Linked DNA regions of Labrenzia sp. PHM005. The protein of the gene in region 1 interacts with the protein of each later gene in a pairwise test. Links are inferred from orthologs where the notes say so. Each region holds a gene or a part of one and is shown in the gene's direction. Other genes may lie near its edges.

Region 1 (15,889 bases):
GCTGTTTCCCGCAAACATTATGCCGGAATTTTCCCCCCGTCTCTTAGACCTTTGCGCGCAGTGTGTGAAGGGCTGGGCGGGAATGAACAAAAAAAGTATCGGCCAGTGATTGACAAGGACAGGGCAGCCCCTTAGAAGCCTCCCTCACAGCCCAGGTGGCGGAACTGGTAGACGCGCTAGCTTCAGGTGCTAGTGCCCTTATGGGCGTGGAGGTTCGAGTCCTCTCCTGGGCACCAAACATACGTTTCAGATCATCCAGTTCGATCCGAAACACTCCGAAAAAGCTCCGGTTTCCGGGGCTTTTTTCGTTTTCATCAAAATGACAATGCTCATCCGCGCTCGGGCCCGATTGCCGCATAAATGCTGCCCGTTCCTGGTCCCTTTCCGGCAAGGCAAATCTTTTGAAAGTCCTGTCACAGGCATGCGGCGGGATCACGACCTCTGGACATCCTATTAATTGTGGGCCAGATGCTAGGTGGGAATGGCGGTGGCGCTAAAATCGTTGCATCTAAAAGATTTCTGCAACGCGCCGTCCGTCTGTCCAGTTGAAAGGACTGCCATCATGCGGCTTGTGAAACTATTTGGTGGTGCCGTTCTAGCGGTTATTCTGACAAGCGCGATCGTGTTTGCCCATGGCGGGGCAACCGGTATCGTCAAAAAGCGTATGGACGCCATGGAAGCCATCGGCGGCAATATGAAACTGGCCGGGCAGATGCTGCGTGGTCAGAAACCTTATGATGCTGCCGCGCTCAGGCAGGCGGCTGAAACCATTGCAGAAAATGCGGGCGAGAAACTAACGCGCTTGTTTCCGGAGGGCAGCTTGATGCCACCAACGGAAGCACGGCCGGAAATCTGGCAGGATTGGGATAAGTTTGCTGGCTTTTCTAACGATATGAAGGCGGCGGCCAGCGAATTGGCAATAAAAGCTGGAGAAGGTGCGGAAAAAGGGGCTGTCGCGGCGGCCTTCAGCAAACTTGCACAGACCTGCAAGGCGTGCCACGAAGCTTTTCGGATCGAAAAATAGACTGTTGAGCCGCTCTTAAGGGTTCGGAGCGCATTGTTTTCAAGCCGCCAACGCGCGGCAGGAACCCTTGCGCCAGGCGGTGTCATGCTCTACCTGAAACTCCGTTCGGCGAATACGTTCATTGAATTTTGCATCGGCCCTGAGCAAGAGAACCGGAAGGACAAGGCAACATGACAATCCGCTACCACAAAGGCGATTTGCCGGATTTGAGTGCCTATGAATCGGCATCCGCGGTCGCGGTGGATTCAGAAACCCTCGGCCTTAATCCGCATCGTGACCGCCTATGTGTGGTTCAATTGTCACCTGGCGATGGGTCGGCCGACGTTGTGCAAATTGCTAAGGGTCAAAAGGAAGCGCCAAATCTGGCTGCGCTCATGACGGATCCGTCGAAACCGAAAATATTTCATTTCGCACGGTTTGACGTCGCCGTTTTGCGTCACTATCTGGACATTCAGGTCGCACCGGTCTGGTGCACTAAGATCGCGTCCAAGCTGGTGCGGACCTACACTGACCGGCACGGATTGAAGGACATCACCCGAGAGTTGCTTGGCGTAGAACTGTCGAAGCAGCAGCAGAGCTCAGATTGGGCAGCAGAAACGCTTTCAGATGCGCAATTGGCCTATGCCGCTTCAGATGTTTTGCATTTGCATGCGCTGAAGCAAAAACTGGATATGATGTTGGCGCGCGAGGAGCGGACACACATTGCCGATGCGTGTTTTGACTTTTTGCCAACACGTGCCGAACTCGACCTGAAGGGTTGGGAAGAGACTGATATTTTTGCCCATTCCTGATCGCGGGACCCATCCGTTGGTTGGCGGCCTTAGGAAATGGATTTTCGGAGCTGCTTTTGAGCACTGTGAGCCAAGAGTTCGGAGGGTTGATTCCTCGTGACATGGAAAGCCGTGTGCAACGCTCAGCACGCCGGCACAGCGTGCTCGTGCGGACGTTGCGGTTTTTGTTTCCGGCGATCGGTCTATTAATCCTGGTAGGAATGATCGGGGCTGTGGTTCTTTTTAATGTGCTCGGCTCTTTTGGTGCCGCTAACCTTGTTCTGACCAGCGACGGGATCGTAATGGATCATCCAAAGCTTTCCGGCCATGATGGTGACCGCTCCTATCAGGTGACAGCACGCAAGGCGGTGCAACGGCTGACTGATCCCCGAATAATAGATTTGGAACAAATCCAGGCCGACATTGTTCTTGGGCCGGATGAAGGCGCCAAGATACTGTCACTGAAGGGCATCTATAACAATGCTGCTGAATCCTTGCGCCTTTATGAGGGGGTGCAGCTGGAATGGAGCGAAGGCTATAGTGTTGAAGTCGACAAGGTTGAAGTGGATTTGAAAACCGGCGCCATGTCTTCAGATCAACCCATTACGATCACATCTGACAAAGGCCGGTTGGCCGCTGGCAAGATTGATTACGACAAGGATAGAGGGATCGTAGTGTTCAAAGAGGGCGTAAAAATCACTCTATATCCGGAGACCGAGGACAATAAGCAATGATGAAATCGGTCTTAAAAGGTAGCCTGATCGTATTTTCAGCGCTGCTGTTGGCGAGCGCACCTGTTGCAGCTCAGACATTCTCCGACTCTTTTGCCGGATTTGGCTCCAGCAATGGACAGCCGATCGAGATCGAATCCAACGAATTGCAAGTGGAAGACAAAACCAAGGTTGCGACTTTTATCGGCAACGTTGTTGTTGTCCAGGGCGATACCCGGCTTGAGACCGCGCGCCTGAAAGTGTTTTACGATGGCGGCGGCAACAGTGGCGCACAGCCGGCCACCGCCCAGCAGGAAATTTCCCGGCTGGAAGCAGCTGGCGGTGTTCATATCTCTTCAAAAGATCAAACCGCGACCGGCGATGCCGCGAATTTCGATATGAAGCGTGAAGTCATGGTGATGACTGGCCGGGAAGTTGTTTTGAGCCAAGGCGCCAATGTGGTCGTTGGCAACCGTTTGACGGTCAACCTGAAGACTGGACAAGCAAACCTGAAGGCAGCTCCTGCACCAGCCACCGCAAACCAGGGTGGTGGGTCTGGCCGGGTAAAGGTTCGGATTTTGCCGAATTCCGTTCCAAGTGCGCAGCAATAGCCTATGCAGAAGTTCTGCTAGGAAACAAACAATCAATACATTATCTGTGTTTCGACGACAGACTTGACGGACAGCGCATCAGTGAATCGGCCTCCAATGGACAATCAGGAATTTCAGCAAGGTTACTCAGGCTATGAGCAACCTGCCGAAGATTTGTCGAATGCGCTTGTTGTCGAAGGGATCGGCAAGACTTATGGGCGGCGTCAGGTTGTCAAACATGTTGGTTTGATGGTCCGGCCGGGTGAAGCCGTTGGTTTGCTTGGGCCGAACGGTGCTGGCAAGACCACGACTTTCTATATGATCACCGGTTTGATCCGGCCTGATCAAGGCAAGATCTATCTGGAAGGGTTTGATATCACGCGCATGCCGATGTACCGGCGCGCCCGGCTCGGGATCGGTTATCTGCCCCAGGAAGCCTCCATTTTTCGCGGGCTGACGGTGGAAGAAAACATTCGCGCGGTCCTTGAGGTTATCGAGCCGAACCGGAAAAGGCGTAGAGAAGATCTGGATTCTCTGCTTGCCGAATTCGGGCTGACTCATTTGCGTAAGTCGCCGAGCATCGCCTTGTCCGGCGGTGAGAGGCGCCGCGTTGAAATTGCGCGAGCCCTCGCCAGCCGGCCATCCTTCATGCTTCTCGACGAGCCGTTTGCCGGTATCGATCCGATTGCAGTTGGCGATATTCAGCAGCTGGTGCGTCATCTGACCAAGAGAGGGATCGGCGTTCTGATCACGGACCACAATGTCCGAGAAACCCTTGGGTTGATTGACCGGGCCTATATTATTGCGGCCGGCGAAGTGCTGACCGAAGGATTGCCCCAAGACATCGTGGCCAACCCGGACGTCCGGCGGCTTTATCTTGGTGAGCAGTTTACCCTTTGATGACAAGGCGCGTGCAAGTTTGTATCTTGTGATAACAAGCAAGAAACAGACCAAGAGAATCTGACGGGCGCCTGGGACATTAATGGCTATTTCAACCAAATTGGAGATGCGGCAAAGCCAGTCGCTGATCATGACGCCGCAGCTGATGCAGGCGATCAAGCTGCTGCAAATGTCTAATCTCGATTTGGTATCTTATGTGGAGGCTGAGCTTGAGCGCAATCCACTCCTAGAAAAAGGTGAAGCCGACCCGGCAGAAAACTCGCCGTCCGATGTCAATACACAAGCAGAAGCTCCGGCAGGTGATCGGGCAGATGCGCAAGAGGTCATGACCGCGGCTGACGGTGAGCCGGGAACGGGCGACTGGATGCAGAGCGATCTGGAAACTGGTGCAGAAGCCATTGCCTCGCGGATGGACACCGATCTCGGCAATGTGTTTCCGGACGAACCCGGCGTTCCTGCATCACCGGATCCTGCGCAATTGAAAGGCGGTGACAGCTACAAGAACGCAAGCTCCAGCGCGGCTTCGGAAGATTATAATCTGGAAGCCTTTGTTGCAGATGAGGAGTCTCTCGTAACTTCGCTGGAAGAGCAGATGAATCTGGCCTTTGCCAGTGAAGCCGACAAGCTGATAGCGGGCCATCTGATCAATTCTCTCGATGAGAACGGATATCTATATCTGGATCTTGCCGAGGCAGCTGAGCAGTTGGGCGTTGATCTGATTCGAGTTGAAAACGTGCTGGCTGTCCTGCAGACATTTGAACCGGCTGGGGTATTTGCCCGTAACCTGGCTGAATGCTTGAAACTGCAGCTCATTGAGAAGAACCGCTACGATCCGGCGATGGAAGCCTTGATTGCGAATATTGAGTTGCTTGCCAAACGGGATCTTGCCGCATTGAAAAAACTGTGCGGTGTGGATGATGAAGATCTTGTGGAAATGGTCCAGGAGATCCGGGCGCTCGATCCAAAGCCGGGATCGGTGTTTGGTGGTGCCCTTGTTCAACCGATGGTGCCCGATGTGTTTGTTCGCCCTGCCAGCGATGGCACTTGGAACGTCGAGCTTAACTCAGATACCTTGCCGAAAGTGCTGGTGAACCAGACTTACTATGCCAGAGTGGTGAAAACCGCCCGCGATGAAACTGAAAAAGAGTATTTAACTGAATCGCTTCAAACAGCGAACTGGCTGGCCAAGAGCTTGGACCAGCGCGCCAAAACGATACTGAAAGTCTCGACAGAGATAGTCCGCCAGCAGGATGGTTTTCTGACCCACGGAATCGAGCATCTGCGCCCGCTCAATCTTAAGATCATCGCGGAAGCCATTGAGATGCACGAATCGACCGTCAGCCGGGTGACGTCGAACAAATATATGGCAACGCCCAGAGGCATATTTGAGCTGAAGTATTTCTTTTCCTCTGCAATCGCCGCAACAGTTGGTGGAGACGCGCATTCTGCTGAGTCCGTGCGCCACAAAATCAAGCAAATGATTGACGCCGAAGACCCCAAAGCCATTTTATCCGATGACACGATCGTTAAGGTTTTGAAGGGGGAGGGTGTGGATATCGCGCGGCGAACGGTCGCAAAATACAGGGAAGCTATGAAAATCGGCTCATCTGTTCAGCGGCGGCGGGAGAAGAACGCAAAGCTGTAAGCGTCGCATAACTGTCGAGGCTTGCTTGTGAATTCATAGCCAAGCCCGGAAGAAATGTAGAGTTTCCGCGCGATTTTTGAAATTTCAGTTCGATTGCTCGATCCGATTTATCGGATTGTTTCCCTTTTGATGAGACAATTGACTCTCATGCAGGCGCCAATTATAGGACCGCCCTTGTGACAATGAGGGGATGGCACTTTAGCGCTGACTGGTCCATTGTGTAGGCGTGAAACGTTTCTCGTTTCCCCACCGGCAGAAACGCCGGTGACCTGTCGGTCAATAGAAGAAGAAGAGGTCCCCATGGCTTTGCGGATTTCGGGTAAAAATGTTGATGTAGGCGACGCACTGCGTGTCCATATCACCGACCGAATCGAAGACGCCCTTTCGAAGTATTTTACGGGCGGTTTCACTGGCCACGTAACGCTCAGCAGGGAGGGCACGGGTTTTAAATCCGAGTGTACCGTGCATCTGAATACGGGAATCGTATTGCAGGTGTCCGCGCAGGACCAAGATCCGCGCAACAGTTTTGATCTGGCTGCTGACAAGATCGAAAAACGCCTGCGGCGTTACAAACGCAAACTGAAGGATCATCATAGCCACAATGGCAATGGCCGCGAGGCGGTCGAAGCGGCTTACTCTGTTCTAGCGTCTCCGGATGAGGACGAGGAAGTTCCGGCGGATTTCAATCCGCTCGTCATTGCAGAAACGTCTGCGAAGGTGAAAACCATGACTGTCGGTATGGCAGTGATGGAACTTGATTTGACGGAAGCGCCTGTTGTCATGTTTAAGAATGCGGCAAATGGTGGTGTTAACGTTGTCTACCGCCGCGCAGATGGCAATATAGGGTGGATAGACCCGGCACTGGTGGTAAACGCAGCCGCCGAATAACACTCATGCGCAAGGGTCCGGCTTCCTGAAAGCGGGAAGCCGGCGCCCAAAACGAATAGGCGAAGGAATGGATCTTAGTGATCTTCTGAGCAAAGACGCGGTTATCGCCAGATTGAAAGCCAAAAGCAAAAAGCAGGCGATTCAAGAACTGGCGGCCAAAGCCGCGGAACTGACTGGTCTTTCAGAGCGGGAAATCTTCGATACGCTGCTGCAGCGGGAGCGCCTAGGGTCGACTGGCGTCGGTCATGGCATCGCGATTCCGCATGGCAAGCTGACGCGTTTGGATCGTTTGGTCGGCGTCTTTGCCAAGTTGGACAGGCCAGTCGACTTTGATGCACTCGACGAAGAACCGGTCGATCTTGTTTTTCTCCTGCTCGCGCCTGAAGGCGCTGGAGCGGACCATTTGAAAGCGCTGGCCCGCATTGCACGCCAGCTGCGCGATTCAGCCGTAACCGAAGGAATCCGGACGGCACCGGATGCCGACGGCATCTACGACCTTCTGATCCAGCCGATTGCATCCTCTAACGCGGCTTAGCTTCTCTTTGCAGATTAGAGCTTGCCGCACCTAATTGGCTTCATTTGACCGTGACACATTTGATCTCTGGCTAGGCGATTTGCGTGCGATAGTGTGATCACCATAACCGCAAAACAACGACGCAAGTGAGCAAATATGTCCGGCCCTTATTCTTTGCCTTTTTATATGGAAGGGTGCGGCAGGCTCTAAAACAACCACCCTCGCAATATGGACGAGGGTGTAGGGCGTTTTGACCCTCAGCCCGCCTCCGCCGGTTCCGGTTCGGATTGACCAGCAGATATCTCTTGCGGCTGAGTGGGAGTGATCGAGCCTTTTCGAAGAGATGGCAAGTGGAGATCGAGCAGCTCTGTGGGCGGGATCGTTTCTTCCGGAATGCGCCAAAGGGTCGAGCGGATAGCCAAGCTCCCCAATGTCGCGGTGGACGTTGCTACCGCCAGGACAGTTGCCAACAGCGGACCAATAGCCACCGGGATTACGGGCCAAACAAGATCTAAAGGCTGATGGACAAGCCAAAACAAACCGGCCAATCCAAAGACTGTTTGAGGCCAGAGTTTCTGCAGAACCAGACCAACCGGCAAGCGTGCAACGTCTCTTGCCTGGGCACCCCAGCCAATCGACTTGCCAACCGCCAACCCGCCCATGAAGATAGTGTGGGCGACCGCCATTATTGGTGCGAGCATGGCTGAGTACAGAATTTCGATGGCGACACTGAGCAGGATTCTAAAGGAACCGCCGAAGGCTTTGCGCAAATCCTTTCGCGCTAGAATATCTGCAACCGTGGCCAACTTTGGTGCAAAAACCATTGTTAGAACGCTGAAAAACAACGCGGCACCTGTATCAGCACGATAGGGTGCATAATCCGTGGTCATGCCCAGTGTCGCAGCGCCGACCATGAAACCGATCCAGGCGGGTGAGCCCAGGAACATCAAGATCGCCAGCACCAACTGTGCCCGGCTGACTGGTTTCAAACCCTTCAGGCCCAGCAAGCGGCGGTATTGCAGATTGCCCTGGCACCAGCGCAGATCCCGGCGGATGAACTCCAGGAGATGGGGTGGGTTGGCCTCATAGCTGCCTGTTTCCAACGGCAGAACACGGACTTCATATCCTGCTCTGCGCATCAACACTGCTTCTACCTGATCGTGTGACAGGATCGGCCCGCTCAGTGGACCTTTGCCAGGCAGTTGCGGCAGCCGGCAGTGTTCAGCGAAAGGTTTTAGGCGCAGGATCGCATTGTGCCCCCAATAAGGTCCGCAATCCCCTTGCCACCAGGCGCTGCCGATAGTGTAAGAGCGCATGCCGAGGCGCATACCAAACTGAAAGATACGGGCGAAAGCACTGTCTGTTGGAAGACCGACTACGAGGCTTTGCAGAATTCCAACTTGGGGATTGGCATCCATTCGCCGAACCAGGCCGGTGAGCGCTTCAACGGACATATAGCTGTCGGCATCCAAAACAATCGCATAGGCGTGTTGTCCGCCCCAGGTCTTGCAAAAGTCTTCAATGTTACCGGCCTTGAAACCGGTGTTCACGGCCCTCCGCCGGTAGACAACGTCCATGTGACCGGAAAGCCGGTCTGAGAGACGCGCGACCATGTGTTTTTCTTGGCGTGCGATGACTTCCTGAGATGTGTCACTTAGCACGTAGAGCGTGAAGTTCTGGTTTTCCCGGGCCCGAACAAGATTGCTGGCCATGGCGTTGAGATTGGTCTCCAAAGCGTCGACGTCTTCGTCTCGGATACAGGACAACAAGGCTGTGGAGTTGGTGAGCGGAGCTTCCGGGTCCGCGTTGGCAATCGGGCAAACCGTGGCAATCGGGTCTTTCGCCATCCGCATGATGATAAGGCCAATCACCGCGTTCCAAAAACCGATGATGGTCCAGGGCAGTGTGATCAAAAAGCAGGCGAAAATGAACAGATCAAGTGCCGAATGACCACCCGGCGATAAGGTCACGAACATCAGCGCGGCCAAAGCAAGGAAGCTGGTCGCTAACAACAATGAAAAGATGATCCGGCGGACGGTCAATGTCTTGTTACCCTGAAATGAAGTGATTTTATCAATGGCTTGCAGCATATTTGGGGCTTCCAATCCTCGCAAACATAGCAATAGTGGCCTTAGCGGTATGATGGGGTCGTGGCAAAAACGTGACAGAGTTCGGAGACCTTGGTGAATGGTGAGTAGCGCGACGGCTACAAACGGATGCGCAGCCCAAGCGCTCTGGTACATGGGCTCTGAAACGGTTGCTTTGAAGGATATCCGTGTCCCGGATTTGCAGCCGGGCCATGTTCTCGTCAAAACGTTTTACAGCTGCGTCAGCCGGGGTACTGAAGGGCTTATTTTCCGTGGCGCTGTTCCGGAAAGCGAATGGCAGCGCATGCGCGCGCCTTTTCAGGAGGGCGACTTTCCATTCCCCGTCAAGTACGGTTACGCCAGCGTCGGCGAGGTGATCGGCGGCGATGCCGATCTTATTGGTCAGACCGTTTTTTCGCTTTATCCGCATCAAAATCTTTTCACTCTCCCATCCGATGCTTGTGTTCCCGTACCCGCGTCGGTTCCGGCTCATAAGGCCGTGCTCGCGGCCAATATGGAAACTGCACTCAATGCTTTATGGGATGGAAAACCATCACCTGGGGATCACATCTGCGTGGTTGGCGGCGGCGTTGTCGGGCTTTTGACCGCTTACGTATGCGGACAGCTTCCTGGATCAACGGTGACACTGGTCGATGTAAATCCTGCGCGCGCGCAGATTGCTGGCGAATTGGGATTGCAGTTTTGCCATCCAGACAATGTCCCTCTTGATCAAGATATTGTGTTTCACACCAGTGCGACAGCTGCTGGTCTAACCACTGCGCTGTCCTGTGCGGGCAATGGCGCCAGCGTCGTAGAAATGAGTTGGTATGGTGATCAGGCGGTTGAAGTGCCGCTCGGGGCAGACTTTCACAGCCGCCGGATCAGACTGATCTCCAGTCAAGTGGGAACCATTCCACCCGAACGGCAGGAACGGTGGACGTATCGTCGGCGGTTGCAAACAGCTTTGTCTCTTCTCGAAGATCCCCGGCTAGATCAGTTGATCAGCCACCGGGTTCCGTTCGAGGATACCCCAGTAAGACTTCCCGAAGTGTTGAACAAGGCGTCAGATGTCTTGGCGGCGCTCATCGTTTATGACCAACCGGCTGAGGCGCCAGCCTCGTCTGGCCAGACTTAATAAATTCAGGATTACAGGAATGTTTGCAGTTGAAGTTCGCGATCATGTGATGATTGCTCACTCGTTCAAGGGAGACTTGTTTGGCCCGGCCCAGGCACTTCATGGCGCGACATTTGTGGTTGATGCGGCATTCCTCGCCGAAGCTCTGGATGAAAACGGAGTGGTGATCGACATTGGCCGGGCACATGAGGCGCTAAAGGAAGTTCTGGAGCCGTTGAACTACAAAAACCTGGACGATCTGCCTCAATTCAAGGGCATCAACACCACCACGGAGTTTTTGACCAAACATGTGCATGATCATTTGGCGGAAGCGGCCCGGCAGGACCGGCTTGGCCGAAAAGGCGATGAGCTGACATCCATCCGCATCACGATTTCAGAATCCCATGTTGCCCGGGCCTGGTACGAGGCCAAGATCTAGAATGGTCTTGCCGGCATTTTATTTTGCTTATCCCGGTGATCTCAACACATTGACCGGCGGGTATGGGTATGACCGCCAGATCCTTGCGGGCCTCAGATCAGATGGGTGGGATGTTCATCCGGTTTCACTTGGTCCTGGATTTCCTTTCCCGAACGTAGAAACACTCCAGTCTGCCGAGGGCTCATTAGCCTCTTTGCCCAACAAGAGTGTGGTGATTATCGATGGACTTGCCTTTGGTGTACTGGGCGATGTTGCTCAACGGCTCGCAGAAAGTTTGACCATCGTGGCGCTGGTCCACCATCCGCTGTGTAAGGAAAATGGCCTTACGGAAGACGGGGCCCAAAACCTAAAAGCCAGTGAAGCCGCAGCCTTGCGCCAAGCCCAGCATATTATCGTTACCAGCCCGGCCACCGCTGATCAGCTGCAAGATCTGTTTGACGTTCCAGCCGAGAAAATCAGCGTGGCACTTCCTGGAACCGAGCGGCCAAAGGCAATAGATCGCGCGCCGTCAAAAACGGTGCGGTTGCTGTCCATTGGCACGGTGACACAGCGTAAGGGCTACGATCTTCTGTTTTCCGCCTTAGCTGGCCTTAAAGAGCATGATTGGCATCTCGATATCATCGGTGGCTTGGAAGCTGACCCGGAGTGTGTCTTAGCGCTCAATGCACAGGCAGATGATCTGGAGCTGGCCGACCGTCTAACCTTCCATGGAGCTGTCCCCTATGACCGGCTGTCTGACTTCTATCAAGCGGCGGATGTGTTCGTGCTCGCCAGCCGTTATGAGGGCTACGGAATGGCTTACACCGAGGCAATTGCGCATGGCCTGCCTGTGATCGGCAGTGGTGCGGGGGCGGTAGAAGACACACTTTCCGGCGGCGGTGCGCTTTTTTGTGGTGTCGAGGATGTGCCGGCGCTCAAGGCCGCCTTAGAGCGGCTGCTCATAGATCCAGAAGCGCGGCAGAAACTGGCTCAAGAGGCACACCTCGCGGCCCAATCCTTGCCGACCTGGGAGGACGCGGTGACCGTATTTGAAACTGTCGTTGAAAAGGTGCGGTCATGAGTGGGTTTTCAGCTGAGTGGCTAGCGCTGCGTGAACCTTTGGATCTTGCCGCCCGCAACAAACAGGTTGAAGCGGCATTTTTTGCTGCTCTTCCTGATCGTGATTTGAAGGTCCTCGATTTGGCAAGCGGTGCCGGATCCACAGTTGCGGCCTTGTCACGCGGGGGCGTCCCGGTCATCAGCTGGACTTTGGCCGATTATGACGCTGAACTTCTGACCATTGCTGCCACGCGCAGGTATAACAAAACGCCTGCCAATCTCGTAACTTTGGAGGTGGATTTAGCAGAAGGTTTGGATCTGCTTCCGCTTTCCGAAGTGGATGCCGTCACCACATCGGCTTTTTTGGATTTGGCGTCCGAAGGTTTTTTGCAACGTTTGGTCGATGCTGTGACAAGTGCCGGAAAGCCCTTTTTAGCCAGCCTCACTTATGATGGCCGGGCAACATTTGAACCGGCTAACCCCCTGGATGAGTCACTGCGGGAGGCCTTGAACAAAGACCAGCAAACCGACAAGGGATTTGGTCCGGCGCTGGGCCCGCAGGCAGCTCGGCGCGCAATCGACCTCTTCACCGCGAAAGGGTATCTTGTCAAAGAAGGTGCTTCCGATTGGCAGATTGAGCCCGGTGCCGCTAATTTCTTGAAAGAGTTTCTGTCCGGCTGGGCTCGTGTTGGCTGCAAACAAGGCCTTAATCCGGCTGAGGTGGATAGATGGCTGAAACTTCGCAGCCAGCAAATTTCAGAAAAAAGACTGTCCATGATGGTCGGACATTTGGACTTTGTCGCGCTGCCAAAGTTGCAAGGCAACAGCAAAAACGACCTCTAGCGGAAGACGTGCAGATAGCCTGTTTCTGGCTATGCGTGTTTATCCGCGGGATCGTGGAGACCGAGTTTCGATACCTTTGCGACCGTGAATTTGGGTAATCATCTTGGACACCGTAATGCCAGCAAGACTAAACCTTAGTTGGCGGGAGTTCCGCACACGGGTGCCGTGCCATTCGTTGTTGGAATATAGGCTTCAAGCACGTCCATCTGTGGTTTATCGACGCCATTGTTGGGTTGAAGCGACAAGGGATAACTGCCCCACCAGTCACCGGCGGCCCAAGCTGCCCAACCCAACCAGATTGCGTCCTCTTTGTTGATGAACGCGGCCACTTCCGAGATGCCTTCTAGGCAATCTGGCGAACTTGTACCGCCAAATTCACCAAGATATCCCTGAAATCCATGAAGGCGCATCCAATCGGTCACGTCTTTTAAAGCAGAAATGGCGTCCCCGGTGCGCGGACAAGTCGCGTTTGTCCCGGAAAAATCGACATCGAGATACTGATGGATTTCGAAGGCGAAATTGTCCATCGGATCTGAAATGTCTTTGAACAGTTCGGCATTTGAGCCGCCCGGTTGATCCTCGAACCAGTGAGATGCCCCGGTCCAGATTGTTCCCGGGACTAGTATCAGATTGTCTGCACCTGTACGCCTTATAGCATTGATCGCTGCCTGAGCCGCATCAAACCAGGTGGTGGCCGTTACGCCGACCGGTTCGTTCATCAAGAGATATATGACATGGGTGTCGTCTGAAAACTCAGGTGCGAGTTTCTGCCAGAAATCAGCGAAGGCTCCGGCCGTGAAGTTACCCTTGCCCAGTTTGATACCCCGGTATTCGGCAAAATTGTGGGGGTCTAGGACTACAGATAATCCAAGTTCAGTGGCGCGTGAAACGGTATCATGTAACCGGGACAATTCCGCTTGATCAAATGGGCCAAAAAGCTCGGGCTGGAGCCGCTCCCAACGAAAGGGAAGCCGGATCGCCGTCATCTTTTTTGAGGCCGCCCATGCCAACGTGGCATCTGAGGGATAGATATACGCCTTGCCGTATTCGCCTTCATAACCGCCGAATTCGGCGCCTGCGATGTTGACGCCTCTAAGGCAAATTCGCTCTTTAGCCGAAGCATCGGAAAGAAACAGAGGCATTACCAGGAACAATGCTGCAAAGATGATGTTTCGAGTTGTCTTTGGATTGTTCGCAAAACGATTGATCATACAATGGCCTGTAAAGACACTTGAACAAGTAGAGATTATTAGAAGCTACAATCATAAAAGAAGGACTAGCGGACTTGCGCAAGAGGAAAACTGCCGCAGGGAGTAATCCTGAGCCCTAATCGGGAGTTAGGTTAATATGAGATGGCGTGGAACCCAAGTATGAAGTCCGAATTTTTGATAGCAAATTCATTCCTGTGACATGACAATATGACCAAAATGACTTTACCTTTTAGGACCAGAAAAGACGGAACCCAGGACTCTTTGCAGAGCCAAATCCAGCACAAGATTCCGAAAGGTAATACACGATCTTCTCAAACAAACTTAAGTAGCCTAATTTGCCCAGCACCGGTGACCGTGCTGAATGAAAAAGCGGATTTTTGAGCGGAAACGCTCTATTAGTTTTTACGGGAACCACGGCACTTTTTTGGCCGTTATGTCCTCGGCGGGCCAAGATTTCTCTATCAAATTCTTCGTCTAAAAATTTGCAGTTGAGAAATCAGTTGTCGACGAAGTTCGCTAATCTATCCAGCGTCTCCGGAACATCTGCTGCCGTTTCCGTGTCCGGTAGCTTAGGCCGTTCAATGATGATGACCGGCAGCTGAAGGCGCCGGGCGGCTTTTATCTTAGCAAAGGCGCGTGTCCCGCCGCTGTTTTTCGTCACAACATGACTGATGTTATGATGTTTGAAGAGCGCAACCTCCTCGTCAGTATCCTGTGGTGGGCGTGATAAAAGTAAGGACCAGCCATGCGGCAAAGGGTTTTCGGGCGGTTCAATCATGCGCGCCAGACCAAATATGTCGGTGCGATGATAGAACGCCGACACTTCCTTGCGCCCGACAGCAAGAAAGGCCCGGGCACCGGCAGGAAGTGCTTTCGCCGCTTCCTCTATTGTTGAAACGGTTTGCCATTGGTCACCGGGACCGGCGCACCATGCCGGCCGCTCAAGCCGGATTACTGGAATACCAAGACCTGTTGCCGCGCTTACGGCATTCCGGCTTATTTGCGCCGCGAAGGGATGGGTGGCATCCACAATTACCGTGACATTTTCAGCCTTAACAAAGGCCTTCAGTCCTTCTGTGCCGCCAAAACCACCCACTCGTTTTGCGATGTCGAGCTCCTGCAAGTCTTTGACAACACCCGCAAAAGAAGCGGTCAGGCGCACACCGGGAAAGCGTTCCGGCAATTGTTTAGCCAAAAGCCGGGCCTCATGTGTTCCGGCAAGCAGCAGGATGTGCGGATTGTCAGTCGTCAAAACCGCACTCTCCGAGAATGTTGCCCTGACGGTCGACAATGAAGACTTCGACCGCGATGGGGGCGTCCCGCAAAATGGTCTTGATGGCCTGTTTGGCCCGCCGCGCCAGATAGGGGCTCAGGTCAATGCCTCTGTCTGCTGAAAAGTCTAGAACCTCCTTGGCCGTGTTTGCTTCGGCCGTACGCTCAATCAGACCGGAAGCAGCTCCAGCTTCAGCCAAAAGGCTTTGAAGAAACTCAAAGTCCACGGAACTGCGGGCGGAGTGCAAATCCAGGGCCCCTTGGGCAAGCTTGGTGAATTTGGCAAAGCCGCCTGCCATTGTGAGTTTTGGAACCGGATGGCTTCTGAGATATTTCAACAGTCCGCCGGCAAAATCACCCATGTCCAGATAGGCACCGTCCTCAAGCTGATAGCGGGTTTGAACGGCTTTTTCGGACATTGCGCCCGTTGCCCCGACCACATGGTCCAGACTGGTTGCCCGGGCGACATCAATGCCGCGGTGGATTGAGGCGATCCATGCGGCGCAAGAGAAGGGCCGTACGATGCCGGTTGTTCCGAGCACGGACAGTCCACCGACTATGCCAAGACGCGGGTTCATGGTTTTTTGTGCGAGTTGTTCGCCGCCCTTGATTGACACTTCGATTTCGACGTCGCCAGAACCACCGAATGTATCGCCGATCTCGCTGATCGCGGTTTGCAGCATTTGACGGGGGACCGGATTGATGGCCGGTTCGCCGGGGAGAATCGGCAGGCCGGGGCGGGTTACTGTGCCGACCCCTTGTCCGGCCTTGAAAGAGATCCCGGCGCCCTTCGGCATGAGGCGCACTGTCGATGTGATCTCCGCGCCGTGAGTAACATCGGGAT
Region 2 (16,061 bases), 4.0 Mb from region 1 along the record:
ATCCTGGCTGCTGTCACCCTTGATCGGGGGCTTGACCGTTGGTTCGAGGATCGGACCCGGCTGATCATCGACAACGCTTTGACTGTTGCGCAAGCCTATCTTCAAGAGCATGCGAGGGTATTGCGCGGCGACCTTATTGCGATGACCACCGATTTGGATAGGGCAAAGCCGGTCTATGACTTTGAGCCCACGCGGTTTGACCAGTTCTTCCGCACTCAGGTGTCACTTCGAGGGATTTTGGCCGCGTATATCCTGAATGATAAAGGCGAAGTGGTTACACGGGTTGTTCTTGACCCAAACGCGGAAATTCCGTTGCCGCCTGCAGACAGTTTGTTCAAGGCGAAATCCGGCGATCCAATTCTCATTGCTCCGGGGACATCCAATCTGGTCGGCGGCGTCATGAACCTTTCCGCCTATGATGGGTTTGTGCTTTATGCTGTGCGTCGCCTCGATCCACGCGTAGTGGAATACATGGGACTGGCCGAAAGTGGCGCGCTGCAGTACCAGCAAATGGAAAACAGCCGGTTTGGTGTTCAAGTCGCCTTTGCTCTCGTTTATCTCGGCGTTGCGCTGGTTCTTCTCTTGTCGGCTATCTGGATCGGGTTTGGCTTCGCAAATCAGCTGGTTTCACCCATCAGAACGCTGATTTCGGCCGCCGATGAGGTTGCCAGCGGTAATCTCTCAGTCACGGTTCCGACTGAAAAAGCAGGCGGTGACCTGGCAAACCTTGGTCAAACTTTTAACAAGATGACCGGGCAGCTGGTTGGCCAGCGCGATGCATTGCTCGCCGCAAACGAGCAAATTGACCGCCGGCGCCGGTTTAACGAAGCGGTGCTATCGGGTGTTTCTACCGGGGTAATTGGCATTGATGACGAGGCTTCGGTTATCCTGATCAACCGGTCTGCAGAAGTGCTGTTGCAGGTGTATGAAATCAGTACGCTGAATTTGCCACTTTCTGAGGTTGTTCCCGAGCTAAAAGACTATGTATCGGATGTATTGGGGCATCCGGGAGAAAAGCTACCGGAAACTCAAATCGAAATTACCCGCGGTGGCCGTCTAAGAACCATCAACGTGCGCACGACGAGTGAACAGTCCACCCGCAGTGAACATGGATTTGTGGTGACGTTGGATGACATTACCGATCTGGTCTCCGCCCAGCGCAATTCCGCTTGGGCCGATGTTGCCCGCCGCATTGCGCATGAAATAAAGAACCCGCTGACCCCGATCCAATTGTCTGCAGAGCGGATCCGCCGCCGGTATGGCAAGCGGATCGAAGAGGATCGGCAGGTGTTCGACCAGTGCATCGATACGATTGTCCGCCAGGTTGGGGACATCGGTCAGATGGTCGATGAATTCTCGTCCTTTGCCCGCATGCGCAAACCAAAGAAAAATACCAGTGATTTGCGTGAAGCCGTCCGCAATGCGGCGTTCATGCAGTCGGTCGCGAACCCGGAGATTTCGGTGACCGCCGATTTGCCGGAAACGCCGGTCCTGGCAACCTATGACGAGCGGCTTGTCGGCCAGGCATTCACCAACGTCATCAAGAATGCCACGGAAGCCGTCGCGGCGCGCACCGGAGAGGATTTGCCCAAGGGGGAAATAAAGGTCCGCCTACGCTGTGAGCCGGTAGAGGCTCCTGAGCGGGTAATTGTGGATGTGATCGACAATGGTATCGGCCTGCCGGAGGAAAACCGGTCCCGGCTGCTGGAACCCTATATGACGACCCGGGAAAAAGGCACAGGGCTTGGCCTCGCGATTGTCCGGAAAATCCTGGAAGACCACGGCGGCGGTATTGATCTACTAGACGCCCCCAAAAACGAACCGGGTGACACCGGAACCCTTGTTCGCCTGACGTTGTCGATGAAAGCCGACAGCCAGGCAATTGAAGAAACCAATGAAGAAACAGTGACTGCCCATGGCGCATGATATTCTTGTTGTAGACGATGAAACCGATATCCGCGAAATGATCGCCGGTATCCTGGATGATGATGGTTATGGCACACGTACCGCGCATGATTCTGACAGCGCCATCGCCGCTGTTAAGGAGCGTAAGCCGTCTCTGGTCATTCTCGACATTTGGTTGATGGGCAGCCGGCTGGATGGCCTTGCCCTATTAGACCTGTTCAAAGAGACCGATCCGGACATGCCGGTGGTGATCATTTCCGGCCACGGCAACATCGAAACCGCGGTTTCGGCGATCAAACGAGGGGCCTACGATTACATCGAAAAGCCGTTCAAGGCGGACCGGCTGGTCCATATCGTCGAACGGGCTTTGGAAGCGTCCAGCTTGCGCCGGGAAGTGCGTGATCTCCGCCAGCGCAGCGGGGAAACCAGTGACATTGTCGGGGATTCCTCCGCAACGCACAGCTTGCGCCAAACGATCCAGAAAATTGCCGGAACCAACAGCCGGATTCTAATTGCCGGCCCCTCCGGTTCGGGCAAGGAACGAGCCGCGCGCATGATCCACAACATGTCTCCGCGCGCCAAAAGCCCGTTTGTTGTCTTGAACGCTGCGACAATCACACCGGCCCGCATGGAAGAAGAGCTCTTCGGAATCGAGGACGAAAACGGCAACTTGCGCAAAATCGGCGCATTGGAGGAAGCACACGGCGGCACGCTCTATCTCGATGAAGTCGCGGATATGCCGGCCGAAACCCAAGGCAAGATCCTGCGTGTCCTGGTCGAACAAAGTTTTTCCCGAGTTGGCGGCACTGGTAAGGTCCAGGTGGATATCCGGATCTTATCCTCGACGTCGAAGAATTTGGAAGAGCACATCGCAACGGGCCTGTTCCGCCAGGACCTCTACCACCGTTTGAGCGTTGTCCCGCTGCGGGTCCCAGGACTTGCCGAACGGCGTGAGGACATCCCGGTTCTGGTGCGTCATTTCATGGAACAGATCTCCGGAGCCTCCGGTATTCCGCTACGCCCGATTGGTGATGATGCCATGGCCGTTCTGCAAACTCATGACTGGCCGGGCAACGTCCGTCAGCTGCGCAACAATGTCGAACGGTTGATGATCTTGAGCCGGGGAGAGCCGGACAGCACGATCACCGCAGATCTGCTCCCGGCAGAAATCGGTGAGACGTTGCCCAGCCTGCCGTCATCCGGTACGGGCGAACACCTGATGTCCGTGCCCTTGCGCGAGGCGCGGGAAATCTTTGAGCGGGAATATCTTCAGGCTCAAATCAAAAGATTTGACGGCAACATCTCGCGCACAGCTGAATTTGTCGGTATGGAACGCTCTGCATTGCACCGCAAGCTTAAGACTTTGGGCATGACCTGAGGCGCCAACGCTTTGTAAGTTGCTCCTGCGAAAGCCGGAAAGGGAATTTCCATGAAGATCGTTATTTGCGGTGCCGGCCAGGTCGGATACGGGATTGCCGAGCGCTTGGCGGCAGAGCAGAACGATGTTTCGGTGATTGATTCCTCACCGAAACTCATCAACGCGATCGGCGATCAGCTCGATGTCCGTGGTTTTGTCGGGCATGGTGCCCATCCGGATGTTCTTGCCCAGGCTGGCGCAGAAGAAGCCGACATGATTGTCGCGGTCACACTCTATGACGAAGTCAATATGGTGGCTTGTCAGGTCGCGCATTCGCTGTTCAACGTGCCGACCAAAGTCGCCAGGATTCGGGCTCAGTCATACCTGCAAGGGCGCTGGCGCAATCTTTTTTCCCGCGACAACATGCCAATTGATGTGATCATTTCGCCTGAGATCGAGGTGGGCGAAATGGTTCTGCGCCGCCTGGCGCTGCCCGGTGCCGTCGAAACGGTCCGCTTTGCCGATGACAATGTGGTCGTTGTTGGCATCATGTGTGAAGAAGATTGTCCAGTGGTTGATACACCGCTGCATCAGCTGACCGAATTGTTTCCAGATCTAGGGGCGGTGGTTGTCGGTCTCTACCGGAACAACAAGTTGTTTGTTCCCAAAAGCAGTGATTCCATTCTGACTGGGGATCTTGCCTATGTGGTTGCCAAGCGCGACCAGGTCCGCAGGACACTTGGAATTTTCGGCCATGAAGAGCCCGAAGCCGGCAAGGTCGTCATTTGCGGTGGCGGTAACATTGGTCTTTACGTGGCGCGGGCATTGGAGCAGCGTCAGACGGGCACAAAAATCAAGCTTATCGAAGCCTCCCGCGATCGGGCGATGTCGGTCGCTGATGATCTCAAACGATCAGTCATTTTGCACGGCAGTGCGCTGGATTTGACGATCTTGAATGAAGCCGACGCCGGTGACGCAGACACAATGGTGGCTCTGACCAATGAGGACGAGGTCAACATTCTGTCGTCCGTGATGGCCAAGAAGCTGGGTTGTAAGCGCTCGCTTTCTCTGCTCAACAATCCAAGTTATCCGGCGTTCACCAATGCGCTTGGAATTGATGCTTTCATAAACCCGCGGGCAGTGACTATTTCAAAAATTCTTCAGCATGTGCGCCGCGGCCGGATCCGGGGTGTCCACACCCTGCAGAACGGGGCTGCGGAAATTGTTGAGGCGGAAGCGCTCGATACGTCGCCGCTGGTAGGCAAACCGCTGCGTATGATCGATCTGCCTTCTGGTATCCGCATTGGCGCAGTGTTCCGCAATGGCGAGGTTCTAACGCCAAATGGCGACCTGCAAATCCAGGCGAAAGACCGCATCGTCATCTTCGCAGTTGCCAGCAGAGTGCGCCAAGTGGAACAAATGTTCCGGGTCAGCCTCGACTTCTTTTAAGTCTTTTGGCTTAGAACTGGCCTTGCATTTCTCTGACCAAGCGGTCAAAACGATAACAATACCAATTGGTTCAAAATGAACCGGCTTGGATCAGGAGAATTCATGAGCCGTATTGCCTATGTGAATGGCCAGTATGTCCGGCACGCTGATGCCGCTGTCCACATCGAAGACAGGGGATATCAATTCGCGGACGGCGTTTATGAGGTTTGCGAAGTCTGGAATAACCAGATTGTAGATATGCCACGCCACTTGGACCGCCTCGGACGTTCGCTTAGCGAACTCTCGATTGATTGGCCAATGAGCAGGGCAGCTGTAGAATTTGTCCTGCGCCAGGTTGTGCGCCGGAACAAAGTTCACAATGGCATTGTCTACATTCAGGTCACCCGCGGTGTATCTCGCCGTGACCACTTCTTTCCGCCTGAAACCGTAGCACCATCTATTGTTGTGACGGCACGCTCGTCCAGCCCGGCCGCTGGCCAAGCTCTCGCCGAAACCGGTATTTCGGTCTTCAGTTATCCGGAAAACCGTTGGCCGCGAGTCGATATTAAGTCCATTGCTCTCCTACCGAACTGCTTGGCAAAGCAAAGTGCCAAAGAAAAAGGCGGCAAAGAAGCATGGTATGTCGATGCGGACGGAAACGTCACAGAAGGCGGGTCTACCAATGCCTGGATCGTAACCAAAGAGGGCGTGCTGGTCACCCGGCCCGCGGAAAACGGCATCCTGCGCGGCATTACCAGAGCGGGTATTTTGGACCTGGTTGCACGGGAAGGGCTGGCATTCGAAGAACGGGCATTTAGCCTCGAAGAGGCCTATGATGCCCGCGAAGCATTTGTTACCGCTGCGACAAATATCGCTATGCCGGTAGTACGAATTGATGAGCGGGTTATCGGCAATGGCCATCCCGGATCGGTTGCAACCCGATTGCGCGAACTGTTCCATACTGCTACTGATTTGAAGGTGGTGTGAATCGACGCCCCGCTTGGCTGGGTTGGGGCGTGACATTGAGCTGGGGCAGAGGGCTCCTAAAGGTGGGCAACGCAAAAAGCGGGCAGGCTAGTATCGCTGCAATCTAAATGGATTAGTATCGATAACTGCAGGCCAGGAAGAAGCCGGATGCTCGGCCGCATCCGGACAAACAGGAAAAAAAAACACATGGCTGAGCGCGCACAAAATTTACAAGACACTTTCCTCAATCACGTTCGCAAACAAAAAACACCCCTGACGATTTTCTTGATCAACGGTGTCAAGTTGCAGGGTGTTGTGACCTGGTTTGACAATTTTTGTGTCCTGCTGCGCCGCGATGGGCATTCGCAGCTGGTTTACAAACACGCTATTTCCACAATTATGCCAAACGGACCTGTTCAACTGTTCGATCAGGCTGAGGAAAACGCGGAAAAGGCTAACTGATTGAAACCGAAGTCTCGCGAAGACGACTTTTCGAAATCGAACGGTTCGGAAGAACCTGGACAGAAATCGCTAAGGCAAAAAGACACTGGGGTGGATCGTCTGCCCCAGCGTTTCCGTGCGATGATTTTGGAGCCAGTGATCCAGCTGCGTTCCGAAACCGCCCAATCGGAACTGCGTGCCAACCGCAGTCCGGAAGCCCGGCTTGAAGAAGCATTGGGCCTGAGTGCGGCCATCAATCTTGATATTGCGCATTCTGGTGTTGTGAAGGTCAACAATCCCAAACCCGCAACTCTGTTTGGCGAAGGTAAGGTTTCCGAGTTGGCCGGCATTGTGGCCAGTGAGGACCTTGATTTGGTGGTCATCGACCACCCATTGTCACCGGTTCAACAGCGAAACCTGGAACGCCATCTGAAAACCAAAGTGATCGACAGGACCGGTTTGATTCTGGAGATTTTTGGTGACCGGGCCCGCACCAAAGAAGGCCGTTTGCAAGTCGATCTGGCGCATCTGAGCTGGCAGAAAAGCCGTCTGGTGCGCTCCTGGACCCACCTGGAACGTCAGCGCGGTGGCGCCGGCTTCATGGGTGGCCCAGGTGAAACGCAGATTGAGGCCGACCGCCGTCAGATCCAGGACCGGATCCTTGCCTTACAAAAACAGCTAGACAGTGTCCGCCGGACCCGCGAGCTGCACCGGAAAAAACGCAAGAAAATTCCACAGCCGGTTGTTGCCCTGGTAGGGTATACCAATGCAGGCAAATCGACCCTGTTTAACCGGCTGACGGAATCGGATGTGTTCGCAAAGGATCTCCTGTTTGCGACCCTGGATCCAACCTTGCGCAAGATTACCCTGCCGCACGGCCGAGAGATCATACTGTCAGACACTGTCGGGTTCATATCCGATTTGCCCACCCATTTGGTTGCAGCCTTCCGCGCGACGCTGGAAGAGGTGCTAGAGGCTGATTTGATCCTTCATGTACGCGATATCTCGCATCCGGATACGGAAGCGCAGGCGGAGGATGTTCAAAAAACTCTGGAAGATCTGGGAGTCGATGCGCAGACCGGAGCGCCAATCATCGAAGTCTGGAACAAGATCGATCTGCTCGACGAAGCATACCGGGATAAACTCTTGGCCGAGGAAGGCGGCGAGGGACCGGTGGCGCTCTCCGCTGTAACCGGCGCCGGAATTGAACAGCTGAGTGCACGTATTGATGCCTATATGGCCCGGCACGATGATATTTTGTCGGTCAAGCTACCTGTTGCTGAAGGGGCTTTGATTGCAAAGCTTTACCAAATGGCAGAAGTTTTAGAGCGAACGGACGGCGAAGAATTTGTCTCAGCTGAGGTTCGGGTCTCTGACAAGCAGCGCGGACCGTTCCGGGATGTTTATTCTGCATTTTTGACTGAATGAATTCGGCAGAAGCTGATCGTCGCGGGTGCAGACAAGAAAACGCTGGTTTTAATCCGTCAAAAGTGGGCAGCAATAAAGTTGCTGCAAAGTCATCAGCGGCAGGGCCTGATTAAGCAAAGCCAGTTTGCGCTTGTAGCCATCCTTCTGGGTAAGCGCGACCACCAGTGGTTTGCGGTATAAAATCCGTTTTTCGGCGACCAAACCGGTGAGACCCAATTCCTTGGCTGTGTGCAAGAGAACATTCGGATCGGTGACCGCAGCATCAATCCGGCCGGCAGCGAGGGTCCGGCTGAGTTCTCGTTCGTTTTCGTTGGCATCGGCCTGTTCTTGATGTTTTTCGAACAGCGCCTGCAAGTCCACAGGATAATCATAGGTGCGTACAAACCCGACTTTATAGCGTTTAAACAGATTTGACGCCGAACTCCATTCAAGCGGGTTTTGGTTCCGGATAACACCGATTTGCGACATGGCAACCGGTTTTGACGCGGCAAAACCTTCTTCAACCTCTTCCGGCCAGGCTGGAAAGTAGCCATCGAACTCAGGTCTTTTGGCAAGCAGTTTTGCTCGTGGCCAGGGCATATATTCAATATCCAGCTGGACGCCGACTATTTTGAGCGACCGCCGTAGGGCGGCAACGGCGATCCCACCATTCTCAATATTTGGACTTGAATAAGGTGGCCATGATCCGGAAGCAATTCGCCAGACTTCAGCACCTACCGACTGGCCGGTCAATGTCAGCAAAGTGACAGTGATTATCCAAAGAAGGCTATGTTTCATTCAACTTTCCGGTCCGTAATGCCTACCGTTTTCCCCGTCAATTTGCTGCATTGTGCTGTTCGATTAACTCATTCAAGAGGTGGCGCCGGGCTTTGAAGGCCGGTTGGTTTGGAATCGCTAAAACCAACGGCTTTTCAGTAATCAAACTGGGATTTGCTTCCAAATTGTCGAAGCCGAGTTCTTGAGCAAAATAGAGCATGACATTGGGGTCTGTAATCGCAAGGTCCATCCGTCCAGCTGCCATCTTGCGGGTAAGATCCCGCTCATTATCACAGCCAGCCTCCAGAGGTCTGTTCCGGTCTATCAGCGTTTGGATTTCCTTCGGATAGACATAAGTGCTGACATAGCCGACCCGGTATTTTTTAAAGAGATCTTTTAAAGAGCCCCATGAAACTGGTGTCTCTTTCATTTGGACGACGCCAACATAAGACATCACCAAGGGTTCAGATGCCAAGAAACCGGCTTTCACTTCTTCTGGCCATGCGGGGAAGTACCCGACGTAAGAACCAGAGCGCGCCAGCGCCTGAGCCCTTGGCCACGGCATATACTCGATTTGAAGGTCGATCCCGCCTGATTCAAGAACTTTGCGGAGCTCCGCAACGGCAATACCACCGCCTGGTAGATCCGGACTGGCATAGGGCGGCCACTCAAGCGCTGCGACACGCCAAGTTTCGGACTTTGTTGGGGCGATTTGTAGGGCCAAGGCGAGGAAGAGCCAGAGGAATTGGCGAAACAGAACCATTTTGCTCCAACTGTACAAATGGATAACGTTACGGAAGTGAGTGTGGCATTTTTACGCAGTTGGGAAAACCTGCCAAAATTACATTGGCCGAATTGTTGCCGGCATTTTTGCCTTTTTGACTAATTGCAATAAAAAGAAATAAAAAATTCAATGAGTTGTCGATAAGTTGGCGACGGATTATCTGACCCTTATTTCTTGTGGTGCGAGTGAAATTACTCGCGGTTGGTCGAGTTTTTGGCGGCCTGCCAGGCAGCCTCCATCTCTTCCAGACTCATCGCATCCAACGTCGTTCCATTCGTTTCGGCGGTTACTTCGATAGTAGCAAAACGCTTGCGGAACTTCCGGTTGGTCCGGCGCAAGGCTTCTTCCGGATCGATGTCCAGATGCCGGGCGAGGTTTGCCAGCGCAAACAGAGTGTCTCCGAGCTCATCAGAAATCCGGTCTTTATCCGGTGCAGACTTGGCAAGCTCTTCGTCCAGCTCATGTGTTTCTTCGCGGATTTTATCGAGGACAAGCCGGGCATCGTTCCAATCAAACCCCACCTTTGAGGCTCGGCGTTGCAGCTTGTCGGCTTCTTGAAGGGCTGGGAATGCCGTTGGGACATCATCCAGGAACCCCTTTTGGGTTTCGGTCAAACCGAGCGCTTGACGCTCTGCCAGTTTCTCGGCGCGTTCCTCCGCTTTGATCCGCTCCCAAATACCTTTGACATGATCCGCTTTTTCGCCGTTTTCATCGCCAAAGACATGCGGGTGCCGGCGGATCATCTTCTTGGTGATACCTTCAACGACGTCTTCAAAATTGAAGTGTTCATCCTCTTCCGCCATACGGGCGTGATAGACAACCTGCAGCAAGAGATCGCCGAGCTCTTCCCTTAGTTCCAGCATGTCCGACTTGGCAATCGCATCGGCGACTTCATACGCTTCTTCCAGCGTATAGGGAGCGATTGTCTCAAAACTCTGTTCTAGGTCCCAAGGGCAGCCTGTAACCGGTGTTCTAAGCGCGGCCATGATTTCGATCAGGCGGGAGATGTCGCGGCTGGGTTTCATGGTCTTGTTGGTCCTCGCCTTTACGTCGCTGCCGGCCGGATCCAGCAAATCGTACCCGTGTGCACCGGCTTTTAGCAGATTCACGATCGGGACGTCAGCGGGGATGAAACGGAAAAGAGTGCGCTAACGATGGGGCTACAAGCTGCCTGTCGTTAGTGCCGTCCCGGCCTTGAGCCGGGACCAAAAGTGTCCGTTGAACATATCCTGGTTTTATCCGGGATAGGCACAGGGAGTGCTGGCCCCGGCTCTGGGCCGGGGCGGCGTATTTTGCTTAGCCCCGTTGGGACGGATGCCAGAAGGTCACTGCGCGTTCCAGAAGCGCAACAATGCCGTAAAACAAAGACCCGGCGAGCGCTGCAACGGCAATTTCCGCCCAGACCATGTCGACATTCATCCGACCGACTTCCGTGGAAATCCTGAAGCCCATGCCAACGATCGGTGTGCCGAAGAACTCAGCAACGATCGCGCCGATCAAGGCCAGCGTGGAATTGATCTTCAGAGCATTGAAGATGAACGGCATGGCCATCGGCAGGCGCAGTTTGAATAGGGTTTGCCAGTAGTTCGAGGCATAGGTGCGCATCAGGTCCCGTTGCATCGAGTCAGAGGCTGCAAGGCCCGAGACCGTGTTCACCAGCATCGGGAAGAACGTCATGATGATCACGACAGCGGCTTTTGAGGGCCAGTCAAACCCGAACCACATGACCATGATTGGCGCGACACCAATGATCGGCAGTGCGGACACCAGATTGCCAATCGGCAAAAGTCCGCGGCGCAGGAACGGCACCCTGTCGACCCAAATGGCGATCAGGAAACCGGAGCCGCAGCCCAGCGCGTATCCAACCAACACGGCTTTCAGGAACGTCTGTTGAAAGTCGGCCCAAAGCGTCGGGACGGATGTGGTCAGGCGGACCCAGATTTCGGACGGGGCCGGTAGCAAAACCTTAGGCACACCCGCGCCGGTGACGATCAATTCCCAAAGCACCAGAATGGTGATGCCGAAGAGGGCCGGGATCAGCAGATTGATGATCCGGGTCGTGAGAGGAGAGTGGCTTTTCCAGATGGCGAGACGTTCCACGAACAGCCAGGATGCCGCCCAGGTGGCCGCCATGAGAGCCCAAAAGCCCAGCGCCGCTTCGCCAACATGATTGCTGGCGGCGCTTATCAGCAAGGATGCGGCTATGGCCGTTACAACGCCAAGCGCAATGTCGCCAATCCAATTGCGCGCAAAGCCGAGCTCATAACGCACGCCCAGAATGGCCAGCATAGCCAAGCAAAGCGCCAGCTGCGGAACTTCCATGATGCCAATGTCGGGCGAAAAGGCCGTGCTGAACAGACCGACGACCACCATCGCCACCACGAACCAGGCGAGCAGAGCCGGCATATCGAACCGGCGTCGTTTGATCGATTGCGTCGTCATCGGGCCATCCCCATGCGCTTGAGGGTGATTTTTTCAAGGCCGCCAATGAGCGCAACCAAAGAACCGGCAAGGAAAGCCGCCATCAAAAGTGCCGACCAGATCTGGACGGTTTGGCCGTAATAAGATCCGGCCAGCAGCCGGGCGCCGAGCCCAGCGACGGCACCTGTTGGCAACTCGCCGACGATGGCGCCGACAAGGGAGGCTGCCATGCCGATCTTCATCGACGTGAAGAGATAAGGCACCGCATAGGGCAAACGCAGCTTCCAGAAGGCCTGCCACCGGGTTGCGGAGTAGGTGTGCATCAGATCCATGTGAATGACTTCAGGAGAGCGCAGGCCTTTCACCATGCCGACGGTGACCGGGAAGAAAGACAGATATGTCGAGATGATCGCTTTGGGTAGGAGGCCGGATATGCCGACAGCATTCAGAACCACGATAATCATCGGGGCGATCGCCAGGATCGGAATGGTCTGCGAAGAAATCACCCAGGGCATTAGGGATTTGTCGAGCACACGGCTATGCACGATCCCGACAGCTAGCAAGATCCCGAGCAAAGTGCCGATCAGAAAGCCGAGCAGGGTGGTTGAAAGGGTGATGCCGGTATGAAACACCAAGGACCGCTTTGAGGTGATTTTCTTGAGGACCGTGGTTTTGTAGATTTCCTGAGCGACCTGATGCGGCGCCGGCAAAACCGGGCGCTCCTGTGCCAATGTATCTCCAACCAGTTCGGTGAACGGCACGTCGGCGCGGCTGGAGCGTTCATAAATCTCTTTTTGGAACGGGGTATTGAGCGCAACGGCCGCGATGTACCAGATGGCCAGAATGGCCAGGACAACCACCAGGACCGGTCCGACTGTGCCGGACATCAGTCCTGCGAAAGGATTGGTGGATCGGGGAGGTGCGAGGGCTGAATCTGTCATTTGTCCGCCTCCCTCAGTCTTCGTAGGAATGACCGGCCTTGAGGCCGTCGCGGACGCGGTGCGCGATCTTCAAGAACTCCGGCGTTTCCCGGATGTCCAGGGTCCGGTCCCGCGGCAGGTCACTTTCGATCACGTCATAGATCCGGCCCGGGCGCGGGCAGAGCACGACGATTTTCGTCGACAAGAACACGGCTTCCGGGATCGAATGGGTGACAAAAACAACCGTCTTGTTGGTCTTGGCCCATAGCTGAAGAAGTTGCTCGTTGAGATGGTCGCGCACGATCTCATCAAGCGCGCCGAACGGCTCATCCATCAACAGAAGGTCGGGCTCCACGGCAAGGGCGCGGGCGATGGATGCTCGCTGCTGCATCCCGCCGGACAGCTGCCAAGGGTATTTCTTTTCAAAGCCGGCAAGGTTCACCAGCTCCATATTCTTCTTGATCCGCTGCTGCTGTTCTTCGGCCGGAAGCCCCATGATTTCGAGCGGCAGGGCAACGTTCTTGGCAATAGTCCGCCAGGGATAAAGGGCTGCCGCTTGAAAGACATAGCCGTAAGAGCGGTCGAGCCGGGCTTGTTCTGGAGAAACGCCATTGACCGTGATGGATCCGGCAGTTGGCCGTTCGAGATCGGCGATGACCCGGAGCAAAGTTGTCTTGCCGCAGCCTGAGGGGCCAATGAAGGAGACAAAATCGCCCTCATCGATCTTGAGATCAATGTCTGACAGCGCATGCACTGGTCCATCATTGGTCTCGAACGTGAGCGAGAGATTATCAATATCGATCACCCGGTTCGCCTGTTCAGTCATGGCATCTTCCAGTCCATCTTCAATTTCAGCGGCAGTCAGCATTTTTCTTATTTCCAGTACCGGTCATTTCAACGGGAGTGCCGGGTATGATTTTGAGCTGCCGCGTAAACGACGCGGCAGCAAAGTTCAAAGGGGCCGATTAAACCCCACTTGCCGGGATGCCGGTGCGTTCGACCTTGCGCGGCGCGGTCAGTTCCTTCCAGGTGCTGAGCGCCTTGTTCACCGCCTGATACGGCTCGCGTTTAACAAACTCGCCATGGCCCTGTTTGTGGTTGACGGTGCCGTCTTCGACGGCGACACGGCCACGGGTGAGCGTATAGCGCGGCAGGCCTTTGACCTGTTTGCCTTCGAAGACATTGTAGTCGATCGCCGATTGCTGGCTGGACGCCGAGATTGTCTTTTCTTTCGCCGGATCCCAGACCACCAGATCGGCATCCGCTCCAACCAAAACAGCACCTTTTTTCGGATAGATATTCAGGATCTTTGCGATATTGGTTGACGTCACAGCGACGAATTCGTTTGGCGTCAGGCGGCCGGTACCAACACCATAGGTCCAGAGCATCGGCATGCGGTCTTCCAGGCCGCCGGTGCCATTCGGGATTTGGGTGAAATCGCCAACACCTGTGCGCTTTTGTTCTGTTGTGAAGGCGCAGTGGTCGGTGGCCACCACCTGCAGCGAACCGGACGCCAAACCAGCCCACAGGCTGTCCTGGTGTTTCTTGTCGCGGAACGGCGGGGACATCACCCGGCGGGCAGCATGATCCCAATCGGCATGTTTGTATTCGCTGTCATCCAGCGTCAGGTGCTGGATCAGCGGCTCACCGTATGCGCGGATACCGTTTTGGCGCGCCCGTCGAATGGCTTCATGGGCCTGTTCGGACGATGTGTGCACGATATAGACCGGAACTCCGGCCATGTCGGCGATCATGATGGCGCGGTTGGTGGCTTCGCCTTCCACTTCCGGCGGGCGGGAGTAGGCATGGGCTTCCGGTCCGTTGTTGCCTTCCGCGAGCAGTTTTTGCTGCAGCGTTGCGACCACATCACCGTTTTCTGCATGCACCAGCGGCAGGGCGCCAAGCTCGGCACAGCGCTGGAAGGAGGCGAACATTTCATCGTCGTTCACCATCAAGGCGCCTTTATAGGCCATGAAGTGCTTGAAGGTGTTGATGCCCTTCTCGCGGACGACGGTTTGCATTTCGTCAAACACCTGCTCGCCCCACCAGGTGATCGCCATGTGGAAGGAGTAGTCGCAATGCGCCATGGTGGACTTGTTGTCCCACATCTGCAGAGCTTCCATCAGGCCTTGGCCTGGAGACGGCAGGGCGAAGTCAACAACCATGGTCGTGCCGCCGGCAAGGGCTGCGCGGGTGCCGGAATCAAAGTTGTCGGACGAGAAGGTGCCCATGAACGGCATTTCAAGGTGGGTGTGCGGATCGATCCCGCCCGGCATGATGTAACACCCGGTCGCATCCAGCGTTTCATCGCCGGACAGGTTTGGGCCGATCTCGGTGATGACACCACCTTCGATCTTGACGTCCGCTTCGTAGGAAAGGTCAGCGGTGACGACGGTACCGCCTTTGATCACTTTGCTCGCCATTGTCGTTCCCCTTTTTGTCTGCCTCACCATCCGGATAGGCCTGTTTGTATAAGTCTCTATTGATTTCTTCAGATCTCTGCCTGGCACGTGATGACTGGAGCAGAAAGATCCGGATCTTTTTGGATCATGTTGATATTCAACCGCGCGCCTTCCGCACATGCCTTGCCAAAATCAATGTCGGCATCTGTGTATTCGGCATTGAAAGCGGGCTTGTCGGCGCGTGGGTAAGCGGCGATTTGTTCACACCACCCATCCTGATAACAGCGGTCGGTGATGGCAAAATCGAAATGCGGAAGCAGTGCGCCGGTCAGCTCTGGCGCGTTCTTTTGAGCAATCCTGAGGCCCAGGCCATGAGCAACATGCGCGAGCGTGGTCGCGTATTGGATCGCGTCCTTGGCTGAGAGCGCAAATCCGCTGTCTTTTTCATAGACATCCATGTTGTCCGGTTCGACGGCTGTGAATCCCTTAGCCTTGCAGGCCAAGAAGCGTTTGGTCATCAATGGCACGAGAACATCCAGGCGGCGAATGTCTAGATACTGTTCGCCAGAGTGGCCGTCCCGGTTTTTGCCGACAACGGATATTGGAAACGCGGCTTTGTCCGCAGATGTGACCGTCACAGTCCCGATGCTGACGTAACAAGCGGTCATAATGCCCTGGGTTTTCAAGACCTGCAGTTGCTCCGGCGTCACCAGGTCGGGATTGAGGGCCAGCATTTCGACATCGCGGTTGAGGTCCACCGGGCCGGAAAGCTGCCAATCCCACCGGTCGCCAACGTCCAAGGGGGAGGCTGATACCTGTGAAGAGGAAACGGCAGCCGCAAAACCCAGCGCGCAGACGCCTGTAAGAACCTGTTTCGTCAGGCTCCCAAAGACAGCGGCGACATTCGGTTTTGCAGATTTCACGCGTTCTTCTCCCAACCATAAAGGCTGTTGCTTTGAGGTCCCGGCTCAAGGCCGGGACGGCCTACTAGATTTTTCGCTGTCCCGGACTAGATCCGGGACCAGAATTGCCAACCTCTATTTCTACGCCGCCCCGGACTCGATCCGGGGCCAATACAGTTCCCTAAAACGGTATTTGATCACATATGTCTCGCCAACTTGGATTGACCTTGGAAATCAGCTCCTCCTTCCATTGGCGGCGCCACCGTTTCAACCGTCTTTCCTGATGCACTGCGTCCATCACTTCATCGAATACTTCGAAGTAGACCAGCGTCTTGATGTTGTATTTCTCCG

The links.
Region 2: the proteins of ptsN (region 1) and trkA interact in binary tests that used the Escherichia coli proteins (3 or more experiments, as listed by UniProt). The link is inferred for Labrenzia sp. PHM005 from one-to-one orthologs.

The regions. Positions count from the first base shown.
Region 1 is NZ_CP041191.1:195,221-211,109, reverse strand. Bases 5,645-8,328 are described here. They hold ptsN (PTS IIA-like nitrogen regulatory protein PtsN), read left to right. Parts: upstream 5,645-6,594; coding sequence 6,595-7,062; downstream 7,063-8,328. Other genes in these bases: mdoH (glucans biosynthesis glucosyltransferase MdoH), read right to left, coding at 7,299-8,328; hpf (ribosome hibernation-promoting factor, HPF/YfiA family), read left to right, coding at 5,940-6,527. Also shown: FJ695_RS01125 (cytochrome c), read left to right, coding at 563-1,024; FJ695_RS01120 (ribonuclease D), read left to right, coding at 1,195-1,815; LPS export ABC transporter periplasmic protein LptC, read left to right, coding at 1,929-2,528; FJ695_RS01110 (LptA/OstA family protein), read left to right, coding at 2,525-3,115; lptB (LPS export ABC transporter ATP-binding protein), read left to right, coding at 3,212-3,994; rpoN (RNA polymerase factor sigma-54), read left to right, coding at 4,077-5,639; more of mdoH, read right to left, coding at 8,329-9,131; FJ695_RS01080 (zinc-binding alcohol dehydrogenase), read left to right, coding at 9,229-10,263; FJ695_RS01075 (6-carboxytetrahydropterin synthase), read left to right, coding at 10,283-10,681; FJ695_RS01070 (glycosyltransferase family 4 protein), read left to right, coding at 10,683-11,741; FJ695_RS01065 (class I SAM-dependent methyltransferase), read left to right, coding at 11,738-12,562; FJ695_RS01060 (glycoside hydrolase family 5 protein), read right to left, coding at 12,697-13,773; FJ695_RS01055 (cobalt-precorrin-6A reductase), read right to left, coding at 14,270-15,025; FJ695_RS01050 (cobalt-precorrin-5B (C(1))-methyltransferase), read right to left, coding at 15,015-15,889. UniProt on the Escherichia coli protein: Seems to have a role in regulating nitrogen assimilation.
Region 2 is NZ_CP041191.1:4,167,722-4,183,782, reverse strand. The notes cover bases 2,667-5,522. They hold trkA (Trk system potassium transporter TrkA), read left to right. Parts: upstream 2,667-3,334; coding sequence 3,335-4,711; downstream 4,712-5,522. Other genes in these bases: FJ695_RS18885 (D-amino-acid transaminase), read left to right, coding at 4,814-5,522; FJ695_RS18895 (sigma-54 dependent transcriptional regulator), read left to right, coding at 2,667-3,283. In the rest of the region: FJ695_RS18900 (PAS domain-containing sensor histidine kinase), read left to right, coding at 1-1,926; more of FJ695_RS18895, read left to right, coding at 1,916-2,666; more of FJ695_RS18885, read left to right, coding at 5,523-5,677; RNA chaperone Hfq, read left to right, coding at 5,864-6,118; GTPase HflX, read left to right, coding at 6,239-7,525; FJ695_RS18870 (ABC transporter substrate-binding protein), read right to left, coding at 7,574-8,302; FJ695_RS18865 (ABC transporter substrate-binding protein), read right to left, coding at 8,340-9,044; mazG (nucleoside triphosphate pyrophosphohydrolase), read right to left, coding at 9,257-10,090; FJ695_RS18855 (ABC transporter permease), read right to left, coding at 10,362-11,507; FJ695_RS18850 (ABC transporter permease), read right to left, coding at 11,504-12,427; FJ695_RS18845 (ABC transporter ATP-binding protein), read right to left, coding at 12,441-13,232; hydA (dihydropyrimidinase), read right to left, coding at 13,372-14,829; FJ695_RS18835 (endo alpha-1,4 polygalactosaminidase), read right to left, coding at 14,898-15,731; FJ695_RS28505 (GIY-YIG nuclease family protein), read right to left, coding at 15,892-16,061. UniProt on the Escherichia coli protein: Part of the constitutive potassium transport systems TrkG and TrkH. May regulate the transport activity of TrkG and TrkH systems. Binds to NAD(+) and NADH.